DNA from 3 places in the Streptomyces sp. NPDC050315 genome. Region 3 is predicted to be linked to each of the others. Evidence: riboswitches for the same ligand, from Rfam matches in the RefSeq annotation. Region 3 holds a riboswitch; each other region holds the start of a gene.

Region 1 (5,587 bases), on a different contig from region 3:
CGTACTCCATGGCGAGGTACACGTACGTGCCGTCGGTGCCCTGGTCGAACACGCCGACCACGTTCGGGTGCGACAGTCGGGCCACCGACTTCGCCTCCCGGATGAAGCGCTCGACGAAGGAGGCGTCGGCGGCCAGTGAGGGGTGCATCACCTTCAGGGCGAGCACACGGTCCAGCCGGGTGTCGACGGCGCGGTAGACCGTCGCCATCCCGCCGGTGGCGATGCGCGCCTGGACGCGGTAGCGGCCGTCGAGCAGCTGTCCGACCAGGGGGTCCTGAAGGGTGGTATCCACGGCAGACGAGTCTACGAGCAGCTGTCCACCGCCCTCATGCCCTCCGTGCCGTACGGGCCGGACTGCAGCCGAACGGTAACGGGCGGAGGGGTACGAGGCGCAGGCCGGGGCGCCGGAGGCGGGCCTTCCGGCGCCCCTGCCGAGATGCCTCAGAAGGCGGGCCGCTCCGGGTCCAGCTCGGCCATTCCAGCGGCCGGGGAGGACGCCTCGGCGAAGTGGCGGCGCGGGATGCGGCCCGCCCGGTACGCCAGCCGGCCCGCCTCGACCGCGTGCCGCATGGCGTGCGCCATCAGGACCGGCTCCTGGGCCCTGGTGACGGCCGAGGCCAGCATGACGGCGGCGCAGCCCAGCTCCATGGCCAGCGCGGCGTCCGAGGCGGTGCCGGCGCCGGCGTCCAGGATGACCGGCACCCCGGCCCGCTCGGTGATCAGCTGGAAGTTGTGCGGGTTGCGGATGCCGAGCCCGGAGCCGATGGGGGAGCCCAGCGGCATGATCGCCGCGCACCCCACGTCCTCCAGCTTCCGCGCGAGCACCGGGTCGTCGTTGGTGTACGGCAGGACCGTGAACCCGTCGTCGACCAGCGTCTCGGCCGCGTCCAGCAGCTCCACGGGGTCCGGCAGCAGGGTCCGCTCGTCGGCGACGACCTCCAGCTTCACCCAGTCCGTGCCGAGCGCCTCACGGGCCAGCCGGGCGGTCAGCACCGCTTCGCCCGCGGTGTAGCAGCCCGCGGTGTTCGGCAGCGTCCGTATGCCGTGTCTGTTCAGTACGGAGAGCACCGAGCCCTGCACTGTCGGGTCCAGCCGCCGCATCGCCACGGTGGTCAGCTCCGTACCGGAGGCCAGCAGCGCGCGCTCCATGATGTCCAGACTCGGCGCGCCACCGGTCCCCATGATCAGCCGGGATCGGAAGGCGGTGCCGGCGATGACGAGCGGGTCGGCTTCGGGAGCCGCGCTTGTCGCCGCCTCCGGGGCGGTCTCCTCGATGGTGTACGTATCGGCCATCTGTACGGATCAGCCTCCCTGGACTGCGGTGAGAACTTCGACGCGGTCCCCGTTGCCGAGCGGGGTCGCCGCCCACTGGCTGCGCGGGACGACCTCTTCGTTGACGGCGGCGGCGACTCCGCTGGAGGCGGTGGTCAGAGTGGCCACGAGTTGGTCGAGCGGCTGGCCGTAGGGGATCTCGCGCGGCTCGCCGTTCACGGAGACGGTGACGGGCGCGGCAACGGGGGCGGCGGGGTCGGGTGCCTTCGAGGCGGTCATGCGGTCTGCTCCTGGAGTGCGGCGCGCTGCGGCGCCGGATCGGGGGAAGCGGCGGCTGCGGGCCCGAAGCGCAGCGGCGTGAAGGGCCGCGCCTCCTCGGGCAGCTCCCCGGTGGTCAGCGCGTGCGCCATGACGTCACCGGTGACGGGGGTGAGCAGCACACCGTTGCGGAAGTGGCCGGTGGCCATCAGGAGGCCGGGCAGCGCGCTGGGCCCGAGGAGCGGCGCGTTGTCGGGCGACCCGGGGCGCAGCCCGGCGATCGTCTCGACCAGCGGCAGTTCGGTGATGCCCGGCACCAGCTCGTGCGCGTCGCGCAGCAGCTCGTAGACGCCGCCCGCGGTCACCGTGGTGTCCCAGCCCAGCTCCTCACTGGTGGCGCCGACGACCATGTCGCCGTTCTCGCGCGGCACCAGGTAGAGCGGGCCGCCGCGCACCACGGCGCGCACGGTGCGGGACAGGAAGGGGCCGTACGCGGCGGGAATCCGCAGCCGCAGCACCTGGCCCTTGACCGGCCGTACTGGCGGCCGTACGTGCTCGGGCACCCCGGCCAGCCGTCCGCTGAAGCTGCCGGCCGCCAGCACGACCTGCCCGGCCGGCAGCGCCGTGCCGTCCGCCAGCTCGATGCCGGTGGCCCGGTCCCCGGCGACTGTGAGCCGCGCGGCCCGCTCCCGTACGAACTCCACCCCGGCCCGCTCGCAGGCCGTCAGCAGGGCCGTGGCGAGCCGTCGCGGGTCGATCTGGTGGTCACCGTCCACCCGCAGACCGCCGCGCACGCCCGGCGCCAGCATCGGTTCGAGCTTCCGGCACTCGCGGCCGGTCAGCCACTCCGAGTCCAGGCCGCAGCGGCGCTGCAGTGCGTGCAGCTCCCGCAGGTGGGCGCGGTCGTCGGCGTCCAGAGCCACGGCGAGCGTGCCGCACCGCCGGTGTCCCAGGTCCTGGCCGCTCGCCTCGGCCAGCTCGGCGGCGAACGCCGGATAGCGCGCCGCGGAGTCGAGATTCAGCCCCAGGAGCGTTTCCTCGCCGTAGTGCAGCTCCGTGACGGCGGCCAGCATGCCGGCCGCGACGCGCGCCGCGCCGCCGCCCGGCTCCGGGTCCACGACGGCGGTGCGCAGGCCCCGCTGGGCCGCCCGCCAGGCCGTCACGAGCCCCATGAGACCGCCCCCGACGATCACCGCGTCGGGCCGCCCGGCAGCTGTCTCCGCCGGTGTACGTGCAGGTGGATGCATGGGCTTCCAGCCCCTCCCTTCGCCGGCATGACCCGGATCAGGTTCGTACGGTCGGAGGCCGCCGCAGCCTCCCTCTCAGCCCGGTGCGTCCGGGCTCCCGCGAGTACAAGTGCCGTCAGAGTAGTACGCGCGCGACACTCGCCGTAAGGGTGCTCTGCGCGGCCGGAGCGTGACCCTGTGTCAGAGATCTCGTCGCGCGGTGCTAAGCCCCCCGAAGGGGTGCGTCCTAGAGTGATCAGGTGAGCCAGCAGAGCAAGTACTCGCGGACCCCCGACCGCTCGCGCCGCGTCGTCATCGCCGGCGCGGGGATGGCGGGCGTGCAGACCGCCGTTGCCCTGCGCGAACAGGGCTGGCGCGGCACGATCACCCTGCTCGGCGCCGAACCGCACCCGCCCTACGACCGGCCGCCGCTCTCCAAGGCGGTGCTGCTCGGCAAGGCGGACGGCTCGGCCTTCGACGTCGACTTCGCCTCCCTGGGTATCGAGCTGCAGCTCGGCACGAGTGTCACCGGACTCGACGCCGACGCCCATGAGGTGCTGACCGAGGCCGGCCCGGTGCCCTACGACCGGCTGGTCATCGCCACCGGGGCCGAGGCCATGACCCTCCCGGGCAGCGAGGGCGTACCGGGTGTGCACGTGCTGCGCACCCTGGACGACGCCGAGCGGCTGCGCCCGGTACTGGCCGCCCAGCAGCGCATCGTGGTCGTCGGCGCGGGCTGGATCGGCGCGGAGTTCGCCACCGCGGCCCGCGAGACCGGCTGCGAGGTCACCGTCGTGGAGGCCGCCGACCGCCCACTGGCCGGCGCGCTGCCCGAAGAGGTCGCCGCCCACATGGCCCGCTGGTACGCCGACGCGGGGGCCACGCTCCGTACCGGGACCAGAGTCGCCGCAGTGCAAGAAGGCGCCGTTCTGCTCGCCGACGGCACGTCCCTGCCCGCGGACGCCGTGGTGATCGGCATCGGCTCGCGCTGCGCCACGGACTGGCTGGCCGGCTCCGGTGTCGAGCTGTGCGAGGACCGCTCCGTACGGGCCGACGAGCGGCTGCGCACCTCGGTGCCCGATGTGTACGCGGTCGGCGACTGCGCCTCCTTCCCGTCCGCCCGCTACGGCCGCCGGCTCCTGGTGCACCACTGGGACAACGCCCTTCAGGGGCCGCGCACGGTCGCCTCGAACATCGCCCGGTGCGAGGTCGAGGGCACCGTGTACGACCCCGTGCCCTACTTCTGGTCGGAGCAGTTCGGCCGGTTCGTGCAGTGCGCCGGGTACCACGGTGTGGCCGACGAGCTAGTCTGGCGCGGCGACCCCGGGAGCGCGGCGTGGACGGCGCTGTGGCTGCGGGACGGCGCGCTGGTGGCGCTGCTGGCCGTGGGGCGGCCGCGCGACCTGGCGCAGGGACGCAAGCTCATCGAGCGGGGCGCGCTGCTGGACCGGACGGCCGCGGCGGACGCCTCGGTACCGCTGAAATCGGCTGCGGCGCAGGTGCGTTAGCGGCGGCGCGGCCGCCGGCTGTGGCCGGTGGTGTGCACTGATGGCGATGCCCGGCTACCGACTGTCAGTGGGGGATGGCACGCTTGGGGGTGTGACCGAGATTGACGCAAAGATCGATGGACTGGTTTCCGCCTGGCTCACCCTCCCCGACATCGCCGAGGAACTCGGCGTCGAGGTGACGCGAGTCAGGCAGCTGGTCAAGGAGGGCCAGCTGATCGCGGTGCGCCGCGGTGAGAACAGGGCCCTCCAGGTGCCGGCCGAGTTCATCAAGGAAGGCAAGGTCGTCAAGGGCCTGGTGGGGACGCTCACGCTCCTCAGGGACGACGGCTTCACCGACGAAGAGATGCTGGAGTGGCTGTTCACCGCGGATGAGACCCTGCCGGGGACGCCCGCGCAGGCGCTGCGCGAGAATCGCGGCACGGAGGTGAAGCGCCGGGCACAGGCGCTCGCCGTCTGACCCACCCGCCACACCGTCGCAACCGAAGGGCGTGCGGACCGGCCGGCCCGGTCCGGTCCGTACGCCCCGTCTGGGGGAGACCCGATGAGCACCGCACGACAGGCCCTGTCCGACGCCCGCCTCTACCTGTGCACGGGAGCCCGCAAGGAGCAGGGCGATCTGCCGCAGTTCCTGGACGCGGTGCTCTCCTCGGGCGTGGACATCGTGCAGCTGCGCGACAAGGGCATGGAGGCCGGCGAGGAGCTGGCGCACCTGGAGGTCTTCGCGGACGCCTGCCGGCGGCACGGCAAGCTCCTCGCGGTCAACGACCGGGCGGACGTCGCGCACGCCATCGGCTCCGACGTGCTTCACCTCGGACAGGGCGACCTGCCGGTCCCCGCGGCGCGCGCCATCCTCGGCGAGGGCGTCCTGATAGGCCGGTCCACGCACGCGGAGGCGGAGGTGGACGCCGCCCTCGCCGAGCCGGGCGTGGACTACTTCTGCACGGGCCCCTGCTGGCCCACCCCGACCAAGCCGGGCCGGCACGCCCCCGGCCTGGACCTCGTGCGGTACGCGGCGGCGCAGGAGCCCGCGCGCCCCTGGTTCGCGATCGGCGGGATCGACGCGGGCAATCTGGACGAGGTGCTGGCGGCGGGCGCCCGCCGGGTCGTGGTGGTGCGCGCGCTCACCGAGGCGGCGGACCCGGGCGCGGCGGCGGCCGAGCTGGCGAAGCGGATCCGCGCGTACGACGCGTGACGCGAGGGCGTACGGGGTGTACGCCCTGTGAGGCCCTGCGTACAGCGGGTCGCGGCGTACCGGGCCGATGATCAGCGGTCTGACGTGAAGTGTCCGACTGGTGAACAGGAAACCGGCAAACCGGGGCATAG
Region 2 (5,587 bases), on a different contig from region 3:
TGGAGAACTTACTTTTGTCGCGCCGCGGGGGGCCAAGAAGCCGCCGCGGCATCTTGCCGATCTTTCGCCCGCTGAGCGCAAGGAGGCCGTGGCGGCGATCGGGGAGAAGCCGTTCCGCGCCAAGCAGCTGTCGCAGCACTACTTTGCGCGGTATGCGCACGACCCGGAGCAGTGGACGGACATTCCGGCCGCGGCGCGGGAGAAGCTGGCGGCCGAGATGCTGCCGGAGCTGATGAGCGTGGTGCGGCACATCTCGTGCGACGACGACCAGACGCGCAAGACGCTGTGGAAACTGTTCGACGGGACGCTGGTCGAGTCGGTGCTGATGCGGTACCCGGACCGGGTGACGATGTGCATCTCCTCGCAGGCCGGGTGCGGGATGAACTGCCCGTTCTGCGCGACGGGGCAGGCGGGGCTGGACCGGAACCTCTCGACCGCTGAAATCGTTCATCAGATTGTCGATGGGATGCGGGCGCTCAGGGATGGGGAGATCCCTGGTGGGCCGGCGCGGCTGTCGAACATTGTGTTCATGGGGATGGGCGAGCCGCTCGCGAACTACAACCGGGTCACGGGGGCGATCCGGCGGCTGACCGATCCCGAGCCGGACGGGCTGGGGCTGTCGCAGCGGGGGATCACCGTGTCCACGGTGGGGCTGGTGCCGGCGATGCTGCGCTTCGCCGACGAGGGCTTCAAGTGCCGGCTCGCGGTCTCGCTGCACGCGCCGGACGACGAGCTGCGGGACACGCTCGTGCCGGTGAACACGCGGTGGAAGGTGAGGGAGGTGCTCGATGCTGCTTGGACGTACGCGGAGAAGTCCGGGCGCCGGATTTCGATCGAGTACGCGCTGATCCGGGACATCAACGACCAGGCGTGGCGCGGGGACCTGCTCGGGAAGCTGCTCAAGGGGAAGCGGGTGCATGTGAACCTGATTCCGCTGAACCCGACGCCCGGGTCCAAGTGGACCGCCTCGCGGCCGGAGGACGAGAAGGCGTTCGTCGAGGCGATCGCGGCGCATGGTGTGCCGGTGACCGTGCGGGACACCCGTGGGCAGGAGATCGACGGTGCGTGCGGCCAGCTCGCGGCCTCGGAGCGCTGAGAGCGCGCTGGTAACGTAGCGTCGAACGTTTCTACATCACCTATAACGCACACCATCCGACAGGGGAGCGCCACAGCGCTGAGAGTGCGGGCAGTGAGAGCCGATGCCGCTGCCGCAGACCCTTGAACCTCGCCCGGGTCATTCCGGGTAGGAAGTTCGGTCGTCCTCATGCTGTTGCGCCCTGCCCGCGGTACCGGTCCCACCGGACGCCGCGGGCGGGGCCGCGTCTCTTCCTGGCCAGCCAGGAGGAATGAACAAGTGAGAACTTTCGGTAAGGCCACCGCGGCTGCCGTCGTACTGGCGGTCGGCGGTGCGGCGCTGGCCGGCTGCGGCGCCTCCGGCGGCGACGAGGCGGGCGACGCCAAGACCGTCAAGCTCGTCACCCACGACTCGTTCGCGGCCTCGAAGTCCGTACTGAAGGAGTTCGAGAAGCAGAGCGGGTACAAGGTCCAGCTCGTCAAGGGCGGCGACGCAGGCAAGGCCGTCAACCAGGCGGTGCTGACGAAGGACAACCCGCAGGGGGACGTCTTCTTCGGGATCGACAACACGCTGCTGTCGCGCGGGCTCGACGAGGGGCTCTTCACGCCGTACGAGGCCAAGGGGCTGAGCGGGGTGCCCGCGGAGTTCCAGCTGGACAAGGCGGAGCACCGGGTCACGCCCGTCGACTACGGCGACATCTGCGTGAATTATGACAAGGCGTACTTCGAGCAGCACGACATCGCGCCGCCGAAGACGTTCGGTGATCTGGTGAAGCCGCAGTACAAGGGGCTGTTGGTCACCGAGAACTCGGCCACGTCGTCGCCGGGGCTGGCGTTCCAGCTCGGGACCATCGCCGAGTACGGCAAGGGTGGCTGGCAGGACTACTGGAAGAAGCTCAAGGCCAACGACGTCGAGGTCGTCGACGGCTGGGAGCAGGCGTACTACGAGCGGTTCTCGGGCGCGGCCGGCAGCAAGGGCGACAAGCCGCTGGTCGTTTCCTACGCCTCCAGCCCGCCCGCCGAGGTCATGGCCAAGAAGCCGGCGCCGAAGGAGGCGCCGACCGGCGTCGCCACCGGGACCTGCTTCCGGCAGACCGAGTTCGCCGGGCTGCTGAAGGGCGCCGCGAACGAGAAGGGCGGCAAGGCGCTGCTGGACTTCCTGATCAGCAAGAAGTTCCAGGAGGACCTGCCGCTGCAGATGTTCGTCAACCCGGTGGTCGAGGGCGCGAAGGTGCCCGAGCTGTTCACCAAGTACGGGCAGAAGATCGATGAGCCGAAGACGGTCGCGCCCGCGGACATCAGCAAGAACCGCGAACAGTGGATCAAGCAGTGGTCCTCGCTCGTCGTGAAGTAGACCCGGGCGCGGACCAGGGACGTTTCCGGCGGCCGGGGCGCGGCGAGGACGCGCGCCGGCCGGCCGGGCGCGCCACGGCCACTCGGCTCGCGCTGATGGCCGTGCCGTTCGGCTTCTTCGTGCTCTTCTTCGCCTACCCGGTCGCCATGATCGTCGGCCGGGGGCTGCGGGAGGGCGGGAGCTGGCAGTTCGGGCGGGTGGGCGAGGTCCTCACCGATCCCGACCTGCTGCACGTCCTGTGGTTCACCGGCTGGCAGGCGGCGGCTTCCACGGCACTCACGCTGCTGATCGCGCTCCCCGGCGCGTACGTCTTCGCGCGCTTCGAATTCCCCGGAAAGAGGCTGCTGCGGGCGGTCGTCACCGTGCCGTTCGTGCTGCCCACCGTCGTCGTCGGCTCCGCCTTCCTGGCGCTCGTCGGCCGCGGCGGCCTGCTGGACGACCTGTGGGGCGTACGGCTGGACACCTCGGTCTGGGCGATCCTGCTCGCGCACGTCTTCTTCAACTACGCGGTGGTCGTACGGACCGTCGGCGGGCTCTGGAGCGCGCTGGATCCGCGCCAGGAGGAGGCCGCGCGGGTGCTCGGCGCCGGGCGGTTCGCGGCCTGGCGGCGGGTGACGCTGCCCGCGCTGGCTCCCGCCGTGGCCGCCGCCGCGCTGATGGTCTTCCTCTTCACCTTCACCTCCTTCGGGATCGTGCAGATCCTCGGGGGCCCGCGCTTCGCCACCCTCGAAGTGGAGATCTACCGGCAGACCGCCGACTTCCTGGACCTGCCGACCGCCGCGGTGCTCACCCTCGTGCAGTTCGCCGCCGTACTCGGACTGCTCGCGCTGCACGCGTGGACGGTACGGCGGCGCGAGAGCGCGCTGAAGCTGGTCGACGCGTCCCGTACGGCGCGCAGGCCGCGCGGCGCCGGACAGTGGGCGCTGCTGGGCAGCACGTTCGTGGTGATCGCGCTGCTGCTCGTGCTGCCGCTTGCCGTACTGGTCGAGCGGTCCTTCGCCGGGCCCGACGGCTACGGCCCGGTCTTCTACCGCGCGCTGCAGGCCGCGGCCGGTGCGGATTCCACGTTCACCGTGCCGCCGCTGACTGCCCTGTGGAACTCGCTCGCGTACGCGGTCGCCGCCACCGCCATCGCGGTCGTCGTCGGCGGGCTGGCGGCGGCCGCGCTGACGCGGCGCGGCGGCCGGCTCGTCCGCGGCTTCGACGCGCTGCTCATGCTGCCGCTCGGCGTCTCCGCCGTGACCGTCGGCTTCGGCTTCCTGATCAGCCTCGACGAGCCGCCGCTGGACCTGCGCACCTCCTGGTGGCTCGTACCGCTCGCGCAGGCCCTCGTGGGCGTGCCCTTCGTCGTACGGACCATGCTGCCGGTGCTGCGCGCGGTGGACGGGCGGCTGCGGGAGGCCGCTGCCGTACTGGGAGCCACGCCCTGGCAGGTGTGGCGCGAGGTCGATCTGCCGCTGGTGCGGCGGGCGTTGCTGATCGCGGCCGGTTTCGCGTTCGCCGTCTCGCTCGGCGAGTTCGGCGCGACGGTGTTCATCGCGAGTCCGGACCGGCCCACGCTCCCGGTGGCCGTGGCGCGGCTGCTGGGCCGCGCGGGCGAGCTCAACTACGGGCAGGCGATGGCCCTGTCGACGATTCTCATGGTGGTGTGCGCGGGGGCGCTGCTGGCGCTGGAGCGGGTACGCACCGACCGGACGGGAGAGTTCTAGGTGACCGACAACCGGACCGGCAATCGGACTGACGGCCCTCTCCTGCGCCTGGATGCCCTCAGCGTCCGCTTCGGTACGCACACCGCGCTGGACGCCGTCGCCCTGGACGTCGCCGAGCACGAGACCGTCTGCGTCCTCGGGCCCAGCGGCAGCGGCAAGTCGACGCTGCTGCGGGTGATCGCCGGGCTGCAGCAGGCCGACGCGGGCGAGGTCGTACTCGATGGCCGGAACCTGCGTACCGTACCCACCCACCGGCGCGGCGTCGGGCTGATGTTCCAGGACCACCAGCTCTTCCCGCAGCGCGACGTGGCGGGCAACGTCGCCTTCGGGCTGCGGATGCGCGGCGCCGCACGGGCCGAGCAGGAACGGAAGGTCGCCGAGCTGCTCGACCTGGTGGGCCTGCCGGGCGCCCAGCGCCGGGCCGTCGGCTCGCTCTCCGGCGGCGAGCAGCAGCGCGTCGCGCTGGCCAGGGCGCTGGCGCCCAGCCCCCGGCTGCTGATGCTGGACGAGCCGCTCGGCCAGCTCGACCGCGGGCTGCGCGAGCGCCTGGTGGTCGAACTGCGGCGGCTTTTCAGGGAGTTGGGGACGACCGTACTGGCGGTGACGCACGACCAGGGTGAGGCGTTCGCGCTCGCCGACCGGGTCGTCGTCATGCGCGACGGGCGGATCGCGCAGACCGGTACGCCGCTGGAGGTCTGGCAGCGCCCCGCCGACGAGTTCGTCGCCCGCTTCCTCGGCTTCGACAACGTCGTGCCGGCCACGGTCACCGGCGAGGCCGCGGACACCCCGTGGGGCAAGGTGCCGGTCCCGGACGGCACGGCGGAGGGCACCTGCCGGCTCCTCGTCCGCCCGGCCGGCGTCCGTCTGGTGCCGGCCCGCGAGGGCCTGCCCTGCACGGTCGCCGCGCGCACCTTTCGCGGTACGCACGTCTCCCTGCGGCTGCGCCCGTCGGCCGGTCCCGAACTGGACGCGGCCTGTGCGCTCGCGGCCGCGCCGGAGGTGGGCGAGAAGGTCGGCGCTGCGTTCGTCGCGGGTGATGTGGTGGTCCTACCCGTACGCGACTGACCTGGATGTACGGGCAGTAGAACCCCTCACCCCACCAGCGGCCCCGCCGCCAGATGCGCCACCCCGCCCGTGACCGCCGTCAGGACCACGACCAGTACGCACGCGCGCAGGGCGGCGGCGCGGTGGAGGAGGGCGGCCGGGGTGCCGAGGCGGCGGAGGGCGTCCGTCGTCGCGGTGCGGGCCGCGCGGGACTCGGTGACCGCGGTCAGCACGCTGAGCGCGGTACAGGCCAGTACCAGGCCGCCGCCGAGCGCGGAGAGCGGGCCGAGGGAGCCGGGGGCGCCGTGGCCGTACAGGGTGTACGCGGCGTAGCCGCCCGAAGCGGCCGCCATCAGGATGCCCAGCGGGCGGCCCACCCGGCGGGACTCCTCCTGGAGGACCCGCC
Region 3 (5,587 bases):
GCTGCGAGTGCACCCGTACCGCCCGTGGACGCCGCCGGGCGTGATCGAGAACGAGCCGAGTTACGCGCTGCTGCCGCCGCTGCTTCGCGGCTACCTCCGGATCGGCGCCTGGATGTGCGGGGCACCGGCCCACGACCCGGAGTCCGATGTCGCGGACTTCTTTGTGCTGCTGGACATGGACCGGATCGACGACCGCTACCGGCGCTTCTTCCTGGGGGATTAGGAATACCCCTGGCACGCACCGGGACCGCGCTCCTCCGCCCGGCGGAACGGGACCCCTGACGAAGGTCAGGGGCCGCCTCGGACCTTCGGGCACTGCGGCGCGGTTCACCCGGCTCCTACCGTCGATCGGGAACGGTGCGGGCCCGTCGAGTACCCGCTCCCGCGCCGCGGACACCCAGCGAACGGAGACCCGGCCCCTTCGACGGCCTCGCCGACCACCTGATTGGGCCGGACCGCGGGCCATCGACCGGCTGCTGCGCGGCGAGAAGGGCCGGCAACGGTACACGTGGGGGCGCGCCATGGTCGGGCGGCACGCCACGACACTGATAGTGGCGGGCCGCTTCCTGCCCGGCGGCCGGGTGGCGTCCGCACTGTCCACCGGCAGCCTGCGGTTCCCGCTGCGCCGCTTCGTCCTGCTGGACGCGGCCGGCGCCACGCTGTGGGCCGTCACCAGTACCGCCAACGGTTACGTCGGCGGCGCGGCGGCTGACGGCCCGTCGGGGGAGGGGCAGAGTGGCTCAGGAGGCCCGGCCCCACGCCTCCGCGTAAGCGCGCGCCGCCGTACGGGGGTCGGCGGCCGCGCAGATGCCCGAGACGACCGCGCCGCCCGCCGCGCCCGCGGCCCGCAGCGGCGCCATGTCCGCCACCGTCACCCCGCCGATCGCCACCGCCGGCAGCGGCGTGGGCGCCGCCAGCCGGGCGAAGCCCTCGATGCCCAACTCCGGTGGCGCGTCCGCCTTGGTACGGGTCGCGTGCAGCGCGCCGATGCCGACGTAGTCGACCCGCGCCGGTTCCTTGGCCGCGGCCCGCAGTTCGTCCTCCGTCGCGGCGCTCAGCCCGATCACCGCTTCCGGCCCGGTCAGCGCGCGGACCGCGGCCACCGGCAGGTCGGACTGGCCGACGTGCACCCCGGTCACCCGCGCCCCGGCCGCGCGCGCCGCCAAGTACACATCCACCCGGTCGTTGACGAACAGCGCGACGTGCTCGGGCAGTACCGCGGAGATCCGCAGCACCGTGTCGAGGAACTCCCGTGCTGCGCCGTCCTTCTCCCGCACCTGTACTGCCGTGACCCCGCCGGCCACCGCCTCCGCGACCGTGCCGGGCACGTCCCGGCCGCACGCGGCGGCCTGCGCCGCGTCGGTGACCAGGTACACGGAGAGGTCCAGCGGTGCGGGCAGTTCCGGGTCCCCGGTCACGCCCACGAGATGGCCGCCCGCTTGTCGAGCGTGTCCTCGTCGAGGCCGTACAGCGCGTCCAGGAAGGCGGCCGCGAAGCTGCCGGGGCCGCCGCTGCGCTCGGCCGCGACCTCGGCGGCCACGGTGTAGACCGTCACCGCGGCGACCGCGGCGGCCAGCCGGTCACCGTCCGGAGCCGAGTGCGGCGGGGCGAACGCCGCCAGCACCGCGCCCAGCGCACAGCCACCGCCGGTCACCCGCGTCAGCAGCGGGTCCCCGTTGGCGACCCGTACCGTCCGCGCGCCGTCCGTCAGCAGATCGACCGGTCCGGAGACAGTGACCACCGCACCCGTCGCGCGGGCCAGCGTGCCCGCGGCCCCGGCCGCCGACTCGACCTCGTCCGTCGCGTCCACCCCGCGCCCGCCGCCTCCGGTCCCGGCCAGCGCGATGATCTCCGAGGCGTTGCCGCGCACAATGGACGGGCCCTGCGCGGCCAGCCGGTGCGCCAGCGCGGTCCGTACCCGCAGCGAGCCGATCGCCACCGGGTCCAGCACCCACGGCGTCCCGTTGCGGACTGCCGACGCCACCGCCTCGGTCATGGCCGCGCGCTGCTCGGCGTGCGGTGTGCCCACGTTGACCAGCAGTCCCGAGGCGGCCCCGGCGAACGGGCCGGCCTCCTCGGGGATGTCCACCATGGCCGGGGCGGCCCCCAGCGCGAGCAGAACGTTGGCCGTGAAGTTCGAAACGACCTGGTTGGTGAGGCACTGCACCAGTGGTGTTTCATGGCGTACGCGGATGAGCGCTTGCCGGGCCGTGGCAAGCAGGTCGTCGGCCGGACGCGTCATAGGGGCATTCCTCTGTGACATCCCTTCGCTGGTGCGAACCAGATCAGGTTCGACGGGTGTGATCTCAGCCCTTGAGATGGGCACCCCGTGTCTCTGTGTGCCCACATGCTACCCGCACCCCGTTCCCGATCCGGAACCCCGACCCCTGGAAGACCCATGACCATCGAGCGTCCCGTGTTCGACGGGCGGATGCCCGCCGGCGCCGGCGATCTGTCCGTCGAACGGCACGGCATCGGCCCCGTGCCCGAGAACAACCGCTACGGCCGCCCCGGCCGCCTGTTCACCGTGTGGTTCGCGCCCAACCTGACCATGACCGGCGTCTTCACCGGCACCGTGGGCATCGGCCTCGGACTCGACTTCTGGACCGCGTTCGCCGCGATGGCGCTCGGCACGCTGCTCGGCGCCGCGCCGTCCGCCTACCTCGGTACGTGGGGCAGCCTCACCGGCACCGGTCAACTGCCGCTCGCCCGGCTGGCGTTCGGCGGCGGCGTCGTACTGCCCGGCATCCTGCAGTGGCTGTCCTCCATCGCCTGGGACGCGCTGATCGGACTGTTCGGCGGCGACGCGCTGGCCCGCCTGCTCGGCTGGCCCTTCTGGCTGGGCGCGCTGACCGTCCTGCTCCTCCAGGGCGTCGTCGGCGTCCTCGGGTACGAGGCCATCCACCGCCTCCAGACCGTGATGACCTTCGTGCTGGGCGCGGCCTTCCTCGCCCTCAGCGTCAAGCTCCTCGATGGTGTCCCGCTCCCGTCGGCCGCCACCGCACACGGCGCCGACCGGGCCGGGGCCTTCGTCCTGACCACCACCGTCGCGCTGAGCCTCGCCATCTCCTGGGCCCCCTACGCCTCGGACTTCAGTCGGTACCTGCCGCGCTCGTCCTCCCGGCCGCGGATGTTCTGGTACACCCTGCTCGGCATGGCCGCCGCGTACCTCTGGGTGCAGACCCTCGGCCTGTGGGCGGCGGGCCTCTTCACCGACCAGACGGCGGCGGGCGTGCACAAGCTGCTCGGCGGCGGGGCGCTGGGCGCCTTCGGGCTGCTGGCCATCGCCGCCTCGGCGGTGTGCAGCAACGCCATGAACGACTACAGCGGTTCGCTGGCCCTGCAGACGGCCGGGGTCCGCATCCCACGCCCCATCGCCGCCGCAGTCGCCGCCGTACTCGGCTTCCTGCTCGTCCTGTGGATGCACGCCGCCGACACCACGGCCCGCTTCCAGAACGTGCTGCTCTTCGTCGGCTACTGGATACCCGGCTTCATCGGCGTCGTCGCGATCGACTGGCTCGCCCGCGCCCGCGCCCGCAGCGGTCGGCCGGTCGAGGTGCACGAGGAATTCGCCCGTCCGCAGCCGTGGTGGCCGGCGGTACTGGCCTTCGTCGTGTCGTTCGCCGCCGCCGTGCCCTTCATGGACACCTCGCTGTACATCGGCCCGGTCGCCGAGGCGCTGCACGGCGCGGACCTGGCGTACTTCGTGACTTTCCTGGTCTCGGTCGCGGTCTACGCACCGCTTCGGCTGCGCGGCGCGCGCGGAAACTGAAAAGGCCTGCGGACACAACAAAACCCCGGTCGCATTGGCGGCCGGGGCGGCTCTCCGCGTATATTGGGAGTTTCCATGCCCTGAAATGAATTTGAGCATGGCGAAGCTTTACTGGAGTCATCTTAACCAGGCGGGAGTCGAATTGTCAATCCAGGTGCCGGGCGAAGAATCGGGCGTACGGCCGGACCGGTCCGCCGACGAGGAGACGCGCCGCGAGGAAATGCGCCGTGAGCAGGAATTCATCGACATGCTCTACGAGCGCCTCGGCGAGCTGCGCGCCGGGGCGGGTGCCGCGGTGCAGGGCGCCCTGGCGGCGGCCGACACCGGCACGCTGCAGGCGCGGCTGGAGCGCGATGTGACCGTGGCCGAGCAGGCCGGGCTGCTCGCCGCCTTCGACGCGGGCGAGCACGGCCTGTGCTTCGGCCGGCTCTCCTTCCGCGACGGCGCCGACCACCACATCGGGCGGATCGGCATCCGGCGCGACGACGCCGAGCGCACACCGCTGGTCATCGACTGGCGCGCCGACGTCGCCCGCCCCTTCTACCTCGCCACCGGCCACACCCCGATGGGCCTGCGCCGCCGGCGCCACATCTCCACCGAAGGCCGCCGCGTCACCGCACTGCACGACGAGATCATGGACCTCGCCGACACGGTGCGCACCGGCCACGAGGGCACCGACGCCGACACCGTGCTGCTCGCGGCCCTGGACGCGGCCCGCACCGGCCGGATGCACGACATCGTGCAGACCATCCAGGCCGAGCAGGACCGCATCATCCGCGCCCCGCACCGCGGCGTCATGGTCGTCGAGGGCGGCCCCGGCACCGGCAAGACCGTCGTCGCGCTGCACCGCGCCGCGTACCTGCTGTACGCGCACCGCGAGCTGCTCGCCCGCCGCGCCGTACTGATCGTCGGCCCCAACCCGGCGTTCCTCGGCTACATCGGCGAGGTGCTGCCCGCGCTCGGCGAGACCGGCGTACTGCTCGCCTCGCCCGGCGAGCTCTTCCCCGGCGTCCACGCCACCGGCACCGACACCCCCGAGGCCGCCGCGGTCAAGGGCGGCGCCGCGATGGCCGACGCGCTCGCCGCGTTCGTACGCGACCGCCAGCGGCTCCCCGAGCCCGGCACCGTCATCCCGCACGAGGACGGCGACCTCCTCCTCGACGCGGACATCGTCCTGGAGGCCCGCCACCAGGCGCGCGAGACGAAGCTGCCGCACAACCTCGCCCGCCCGCACTTCGCCTTCCGCATCATCGACGCGCTCACCGCCCAGCTCGCCGACCGGCTCGGCGCCGACCCGTACGGCGGCCCGAACTTCCTCGGCCCCGACGACATCGCCCAGCTCGGCAAGGCGATTGCGGCAAGCGGCGAGGTGCACGCGGCCATCGCCGACCTGTGGCCTGCCCTCACCCCGCAGGAGCTGGTCGCCGACTTCCTCGCGGAGCCGGTGCACCTGCCCGAGGCCGACGCCGCGGCGATCCGCCGCGAGGGCGGCGAGTGGACCGCCGCGGACATCCCCCTCCTCGACGAGGCCGCCGAACTCCTCGGCGAGGACGACTCCGCGGCGCAGGCGGCGGCCGAGGCCGAGCGCCTGGAGCGGATCGAGTACGCGCAGGGCGTGATCGACCTCGCGTACGCCTCGCGCACGCACGAGTTCGAGGGCAAGGATGACGAGGACTCGGAGGTGCTGGGTGTCCAGGACCTCATCGACGCCGAACGCCTCGCCGACCGGCACGAGGAGGCCGACCACCGCACCGCCGCCGAACGCGCCGCCGCCGACCGCACCTGGGCCTTCGGCCACATCATCGTCGACGAGGC

What was found. A riboswitch is a leader RNA that binds a small molecule or an ion and turns the genes downstream of it on or off. The one in region 3 is predicted to bind thiamine pyrophosphate.
Region 1: it holds a riboswitch for thiamine pyrophosphate, as region 3 does, so the genes downstream of both, thiO (glycine oxidase ThiO) here and thiM (hydroxyethylthiazole kinase) in region 3, are expected to answer to the same signal.
Region 2: it holds a riboswitch for thiamine pyrophosphate, as region 3 does, so the genes downstream of both, AB0I82_RS15685 (thiamine ABC transporter substrate-binding protein) here and thiM (hydroxyethylthiazole kinase) in region 3, are expected to answer to the same signal.

Annotation. Positions count from the first base shown of each region.
Region 1 is NZ_JBFAKN010000002.1:327,083-332,669, reverse strand. It holds gene pknB (Stk1 family PASTA domain-containing Ser/Thr kinase) at 1-292, opposite strand, end outside; gene AB0I82_RS08485 (thiazole synthase) at 442-1,293, opposite strand; gene thiS (sulfur carrier protein ThiS) at 1,303-1,551, opposite strand; gene thiO (glycine oxidase ThiO) at 1,548-2,777, opposite strand; TPP riboswitch at 2,775-2,888, opposite strand; gene AB0I82_RS08470 (FAD-dependent oxidoreductase) at 3,017-4,264, shown strand; gene AB0I82_RS08465 (Rv2175c family DNA-binding protein) at 4,356-4,721, shown strand; gene thiE (thiamine phosphate synthase) at 4,806-5,456, shown strand.
Region 2 is NZ_JBFAKN010000004.1:84,554-90,140, reverse strand. It holds gene rlmN (23S rRNA (adenine(2503)-C(2))-methyltransferase RlmN) at 1-1,096, shown strand, start outside; TPP riboswitch at 1,148-1,268, shown strand; gene AB0I82_RS15685 (thiamine ABC transporter substrate-binding protein) at 1,355-2,428, shown strand; gene AB0I82_RS15680 (iron ABC transporter permease) at 2,524-4,137, shown strand; gene AB0I82_RS15675 (ABC transporter ATP-binding protein) at 4,138-5,202, shown strand; gene AB0I82_RS15670 (hypothetical protein) at 5,229-5,587, opposite strand, start outside.
Region 3 is NZ_JBFAKN010000001.1:1,110,326-1,115,912, reverse strand. It holds gene AB0I82_RS04925 (GNAT family N-acyltransferase) at 1-223, shown strand, start outside; gene thiE (thiamine phosphate synthase) at 741-1,418, opposite strand; gene thiM (hydroxyethylthiazole kinase) at 1,415-2,242, opposite strand; TPP riboswitch at 2,246-2,340, opposite strand; gene AB0I82_RS04910 (cytosine permease) at 2,399-3,772, shown strand; gene AB0I82_RS04905 (helicase) at 3,993-5,587, shown strand, end outside.